DNA from 2 places in the Streptomyces sp. NPDC012510 genome. Region 1 is predicted to be linked to the other one. Evidence: riboswitches for the same ligand, from Rfam matches in the RefSeq annotation. Region 1 holds a riboswitch; the other holds the start of a gene.

Region 1 (3,260 bases):
GCGGAGGGGCCGTCGGACTGGTGGGTGAGGAGGGAGGCGAGGATGGCGTGGGCCATGTCCGCACGGGGGTCGGCGGTGTCGACGGCGACCTGGGCGAGGATCATCGCGGAGATACCCCAGTCCAGGCCGGGTGGGCCCTCCTCGCTGTTGCTCCAGTCGATGACCCGGGGGCCGTCGGGCGTGAGGATGACGTTCTCCGGGTGCAGGTCCAGGTGGAGGATGCGGGGCGCAGGGGAGCGGTGTGCCGGACCCGGGGGCGGGAGTGAGGCCGCGCGGTGCGTGCGGGGCGGGAGGGCGTGGAGGTCGCGCAGGAGGCGGGCCAGTACTACGCCGGACCGCGCGGGGTCGAGCCGGCCCGTGGCGATGGCCTCCAGCATGGTGGGGCCGGACAGCCGCTCCAGCACCATCTCCGCACGGGTCGCCGACCGTACGCACGGGACCGGGTAACCATGGCCTCGCACGTACTCCATGACCTCGGCCTCGGCAGCCGCGTCCCCCCAACCGTCCCGGTACCGCCGCAACACCCAGACCCCGGATGCGCCGCCGACACCGTCCGGACCGGCGGGTCGCCCGAACTCGTCGGCGCCCTCCCGGCGGACGGGACCGCCGGACCCACGGGACCCGCCGGACGCACGGGACCCGCCGGACGCACCACGGTCAACGGACCTGGCGGACCTGCCGACTTCGTCACGATCGGCCGACCCTGCGGCCCCGCCAGGATCTCCATGACCGGCCGACCCGGCCGACCCCGCCGACCCCGCCGACCCGGCCGGCCCGGCCGGCACGTCGGCGTCTCTACGACCGCCCAAGTCGCCAGGCCTGTCGGCCTCGTCGCGGACGGTAGGCCCGGCCGGTCTGTCGGATTCGTCACGGGCGAGGGGCCCCTCGGGGCCCTCGGGTAGGGCGGCGACGCCCAGGGTGGCGCGCCCGTCCGTTCCGGACTCGGCTTCGTCGTCGTGGAGTTCGTAGACGTCGGCCGTGCGCCCTGACCCCAGCAGTCTTCCCGTACGCATGGCCCGAACCTATCCCGGCGCGCAGACGGGCCCTCGGGCGTTCGGCTACCGGCAGGTAGAGTGGCCGGGTCGTCATCACACCCGTACGGGGGGAAGCCGGTGCAAATCCGGCGCTGACCCGCAACCGTGAGCCGACCCCGGTGAGGGGGCGGCGAGTCGGACTGCCCCGTGCGCATCGTGACCGGCTCGCGTCACCGGCGGCCCGCCGGTGTACGGCACCGTCGAGGAATACGGAGCCGAGCCGCCCGGCGCTTCGCCGTGCCGCCCGGCTCCCGCTCAGGGAGAGGCAGCCGCCGATCATGCATGTCCGCCGCAGTGCCCCGCTGGTCGCCGTACTGGCCGTCGCAGCCGGGCTGGGCACGGGACCCGGTACGGGTTCCGCGCCGGTCGCCTTCGCTGACGACGCGACCTCCGCCGATGACGCAACCTCCGTCGACGACGCGTCCTCCACCGCGCCCTCCGTCTCGCCGTCGCGGGCGATACCCACCGGCCTGTACGGCTCCAACGACCCCACGTACGACGGTGTCTGGCGGCAGTCCCTCGCCCTGCTCGCGCTGGACACGGTCGGGGAGAAGCCCGGTGCCGGGGCCGTGGACTGGCTCGTCGGCCAGCAGTGTGGGAGCGGGGCGTTCGCGGCGTACCGGGCGGACACGACGGCGGAGTGCGACGCCAAGACGGCCCTCGACACGAACAGCACGGCCGCGGCGGCACAGGCGCTCGCCGCCGTCGGCGGGCGTGATGCCGAGGCCGGGCGGGCGGTGCGGTGGTTGAAGGACAACCAGAACAAGGACGGGGGCTGGGGTTACACCCCCGGCGGGCCCAGCGACGCGAATTCGACGGCCGTCGTGATCGGCGCTCTGACGGCCGTGGGCGACGCACCCGAGAAGCAGGAGAAGAGCGGCAAGTCGCCCTACGACGCGCTCCGTGCCCTCGCCATCCCCTGCGGGGACGGCGACGACGACGGCGACGACGACGGGGAGAAGGACGGTGGCGCCTTCGCCTATCAGCCGGACAAGAAGGGCGGCCTCGCCGCGAACGCCGACGCCACGGCCGCGGCCGTGCTCGGCAGCCTGGGCGAGGGATTCGCACCCGACAGCGGGACCAAGACGGACAACGACAGCGGCGCCGACACGGAGTCCCTCGGGAAGTGCGTCGCGGGTGACGCCCCGAAGGACCTCGCCCACAACGGTGCCGTCCATCTCTCCCGCGCCATGACCTCCGACGGATACCTGAAGTCCGCGCTCGCGGGCGCCGAGGATCAGCCCGACCACGGCAACACGGCCGACGCGGTCGTCGCACTCGCCGCCGCCGGGGACACGAACGCGGTCGGGAAGCCGCTCGCCTGGCTGGAGAAGAACTACGGCGTTTGGGCGGCCAAGTCCGGCCCCGCCGCCTACGCCCAGCTCATCTTCGCCACGCACGCCTCCGGCGAGAACCCCCGCGACTTCGGCGGCGCCGACCTGGTCGCCCACCTGAAGGACACCGGCCCCGCACGCGACGTGGACGACTACTCCTCCGTACCGAACGAGGACACGGCCGCCGGAGAGGACAGCGGCGACGGCCTCGACACGGGCGTCTGGTGGGGGATCGGGCTCGGGCTCGTCGCCGTGGCCGTTCTCGTCGGGTTCGAGCTGGTGAGGGCCGTCAGGAAGCGGCGGCAGACATGATCTTCCACCGGAAGCCCTCTCGACCGAGGACCGTGTCGCTCCTGCTGGGCGGCACGCTGCTCGTCCTCGCCTGCGTGCTCGGGAGCGGGGCGCGGGCGGAGGCCGCCGCCTACCGCTACTGGTCGTTCTGGGAGCGGAACGGTTCGGCGTGGGCGTACGCCACCCAAGGGCCCTCCACCGCGCGGCCCTCCGACGGGGACGTACAGGGGTTCCGGTTCGCTGTCAGCCGGGACTCGGCCGATGCGGCGAAGCCGCGTGGGGCAGCCGACTTCGACGTCGTCTGCGGGGGCACGGCCGCGCGGGACGGGGAGAAGCGGGTCGCGCTGGTCATCGACTTCGGCACGGCGGCGGACGCGCCGGCCGGGGAGACACCGCCGGCCCCGCGTACGGCCTGCGCGCGGGTGCCGAACGACGCGACGACGGCCGAGGCGTTGGCGTCCGTCGCGAAGCCGCTGCGGTACGACACGAACGCGCTGCTCTGCGCCATCGCGGACTATCCGGGGAAGGGGTGCGGGGAGGCGGTCGACGCGGACCGGACCGCCGGTGCCGAGCCGACCTCGAACGCGTCGAGCGCGCCGCC
Region 2 (3,260 bases), on a different contig from region 1:
GGCGCACGGAGTCCAGCAGCAGGAAGCTCATGCGGTACGTGACCAGGGCGACGTCCACGACCGGCGCGGGCACCCCGGCCTTGACCAGACGGGGCAGCAGGTCGGACATCGGGGTGGTGAAGGCGAACAGGAGGACGCCGAGGGACGCGGCGGAGGTGCGCAGCAGCAGCTCACTGGCGCGGACCGGACCGCCCTCGGCCAGGGTGACGAACCCGTCGGGCCCGCCGACCTGGACGAGCAGGGGCAGCGCCCCCGTGACACAGAACCCCAACGGCACCCGGTAGGCGCGCCACAGTCGGCGGCCGGGTACGCCCGCCGGGCCCAGCAGCACGGCGAGCGCGGTCAGCAGCACCAGGGCGGAGCCGGGCCACGGCGGCAGGGAGATCGCGAGCAACGTGAGGCCGAGCCCCAGCACGGCCTTGTCCACGGGATGGCGGCGGCGCCAGCGGCTGCTGTGCGCCGCCGCGTCGATCGGCAGCACGAGGGGTCAGCCCCGTCCGGCGGTGGATTCTCCGGAGCCATCCGGTGATGTCCCGTCACTCGCCCGGGGTGCGGCGGTCGAGGAGGCGGACGGGGCCCCCGGGGCTTTCGTGTCCGACGGGGCCGCCGGGCTCGCGCCGCCGTCCTCGGCGCTGTTCCACCCCGCCCGTGCGCGTGCCTCGCCCTGCCGTCGCCCCCGGTGCAACCCGAAGTAGTACGCGAGGACGCCCGCGCCCAGCGCGGCCTGGAGGGCGAACAGGGCGGACTCGATCTCGCCGGAGGGCGGCTCGTACAGCGGGGAGAACCACGGCTCGTAGTCCGGCTCGATCTCGGTGATCGCCGTCTCCGCCTCGCCGTCGGCGCCCGCGAAGGGCTCCTCCTTGTGGTCGCCGAGGCCGAGGGCCAGCGGCAGGACGGCGAGCGCGGCCACCACGAGCAGCAGCAGGACGTTGATCCTCGTGTTCCGGTTCATCGGGCCACCGCCTCGGCATCGGTCTCGGTCCGGTTCGGCTTTCCCGCCAGGAGCACACCGAGCCGGGTCAGTTCGCCCTTGCTCGACTGCACCAGCAGACGCATCACCAGCACGGTGAGCAGACCCTCGCTCACCGCGAGCGGGATCTGGGTGACGGCGAAGATGGAGCCGAACTTGCCGAGCGCGCCCGGGAAGCCGCTGCTCGGGTCGGGGAACGCCAGCGCCAGCTGGACGCTGGTGACGCAGTAGGTGACCAGGTCGGCGACGAACGCGCCGAAGAACACCGTGACCATCAGAGGCACGTCGAACCGCCGCAGCAGCCGGTAGAGGCCGTAACCGGCCCAGGGTCCGGCGATCGCCATCGAGAAGACGTTGGCGCCGAGCGTGGTCAGGCCGCCGTGCGCGAGCAGCAGCGCCTGGAAGAGCAGGGTGATGGTGCCGAGCACCGCCATGATCGGCGGCCGGAACAGGATGGCGCCCAGCCCGGTGCCGGTGGGGTGGGAACAACTCCCGGTGACCGACGGCAGCTTCAGCGCGGACAGGACGAACGTGAAGGCCCCCGAGGCGCCGAGCAGCAGTGTGCTCTCGGGATGCTCCCTGACCTCACGGGTGAGTGACCGTACTCCGTGGACGACGAACGGCGCGGACGCTACGCCCCAGGCGATCGCGTGCGCCGGGGGAAGGAAACCCTCGGCTATGTGCATGGCTCAGCAGACCCTCTCCAGCACCTCGTGGATGGTTGACGCGCCTTGGCCGGTCTCCTGGCTCACGGGTACCACCGCCCGTGCTCCGCCTTCCCGGGTCACAAGGACCCAGTGGCTGCCCGCGAGGGCCGGAGCCGGACTTCCCGATCACAGTGGCGAGGGCCGCACCGGCATCACACCGGATTTCCCGTTCACCAAGGCGTGGTGACAGTAGTGCCCGTACAAGGGCGCTGACAAGCGCGGGACGAGGGCGCGAAAGCGGTGGTGAACAGCACACACCCCGCCGCACACCCCCTCAGTCACACCCGGCACACACTGTCGGGGCAACGGGCGGCCTTGCCCGGGTGCGACGACTTCACCGGTGCGACCGGTCTCCCGGTGTGCCCTGGTCACCCTTGGCCGGGGTCCTCGCCCTGCGCTTGAATGCACTCTTCACACCGCCGTCACAAGGGAGTTAGCCGTGCACCGCCCGACTCTGGCACCCAGTACGCGCCGTCTCGGCGTCCTCACCGCCGTCGCGTTCGCGGTCACCGTCGCCATCGCGGCACCGGCCGCGGCCCACGCCGAGGTCGAGGCGGAGGGCGCCCGAGCCCTCGACCAGAACGTCGAACTCACCTTCTCCGCGGAGTCGGAGTCCTCCTCCGCCGGCATCACCAAGCTGGAGGTGATCCTGCCCGAGGGAATCGCCCCGGCCGACATCACCTACGAGAAGGGACCGGACGGCTGGAAGTTCGCCTCCACCGGCCGGGGCTACACCGTCTCGGGGGAGAAGCTCGCCGTGGGGGCGGACGCCGAGTACGTCGTCACGGTACGGCAGTTGCCCGATGCGAAGTCCCTGGTCTTCAAGACGCTGCAGTCCTACAGCGACGGCAGGGTGGACCGCTGGATCGAGCTGGACGACGCCGGCGAGGACGACCACGGTCATGGCCATGGTCACCCCGCGCCCAGCCTGGACCTGAAGGCCGCCGCCCCCGGCGCGAAGCCCGTGAGCCCGGCCCCGAGCCCTTCGGAGGAGCCCTCGACGGCCGCGTCCTCGTCCGAGCCGAGCACGCGGGCCTCCGCACCGTCGGCGGAGTCCGCGGCGGACAGCACCGACGGCGACGACGGACTCCCCCTCGCCGTCCCCCTGGGCATCGGCGCGGCCGTCCTCGCCCTGGGTGCCGGAGTGTGGTGGTTCCGACGCGGCCGCCGGAGCGGCACCACCTGACGGAACCGGCGGGGACTGACGCCCGGCTGCCAGGGGTAGCCCTTACTGCGACTAACATGCAACAGCGTGTTTTCTGCAGTAAGGGTGTGAGGCTCATGACGTCCCGACCGATACGAGGCGCCGCCGTCGCGGCGGCGGTGGCCCTCGGGGTCACCGCGTGCTCGGCGCCGGGCGGTGGCGCGGACGGCGGTGACTCCGCCGAGGCCGTCGTGATCGGGGTGGCGTCCGAGCCGGAGACCCTCAGCCCGCTCCTCGGCTACGGCAAGGACGGCAACTCCAAGATCTTCGACGGTCTCCTCGCCCGGGACGCCGATCTGGAGCTGAGACCCGCGCTGGCGAAAGCGCTGCCGGAGGTCGCCGACGGCGGCCGTACCTACACCTACACCTTGCGCGAGGG

Evidence for each region. Region 1 has a riboswitch for cobalamin ahead of ACFY9I_RS18020 (prenyltransferase/squalene oxidase repeat-containing protein). Riboswitches for the same ligand answer to the same signal wherever they lie in the genome.
Region 2: linked by a shared signal. The riboswitch ahead of ACFY9I_RS30780 (energy-coupling factor ABC transporter permease) and the one ahead of ACFY9I_RS18020 (prenyltransferase/squalene oxidase repeat-containing protein) in region 1 are both predicted to bind cobalamin.

The regions. Positions count from the first base shown of each region.
Region 1 covers NZ_JBIBEN010000008.1:327,855-331,114, reverse strand. Annotated here, with positions in the region: gene ACFY9I_RS18025 (phosphotransferase) at 1-1,013, opposite strand, end outside; cobalamin riboswitch at 1,063-1,197, shown strand; gene ACFY9I_RS18020 (prenyltransferase/squalene oxidase repeat-containing protein) at 1,313-2,680, shown strand; gene ACFY9I_RS18015 (SCO2322 family protein) at 2,677-3,260, shown strand, end outside.
Region 2 covers NZ_JBIBEN010000019.1:132,048-135,307, forward strand. Annotated here, with positions in the region: gene cbiQ (cobalt ECF transporter T component CbiQ) at 1-481, opposite strand, end outside; gene ACFY9I_RS30775 (energy-coupling factor ABC transporter substrate-binding protein) at 488-952, opposite strand; gene ACFY9I_RS30780 (energy-coupling factor ABC transporter permease) at 949-1,656, opposite strand; cobalamin riboswitch at 1,686-1,870, opposite strand; gene ACFY9I_RS30785 (DUF1775 domain-containing protein) at 2,117-2,863, shown strand; gene ACFY9I_RS30790 (ABC transporter substrate-binding protein) at 2,959-3,260, shown strand, end outside.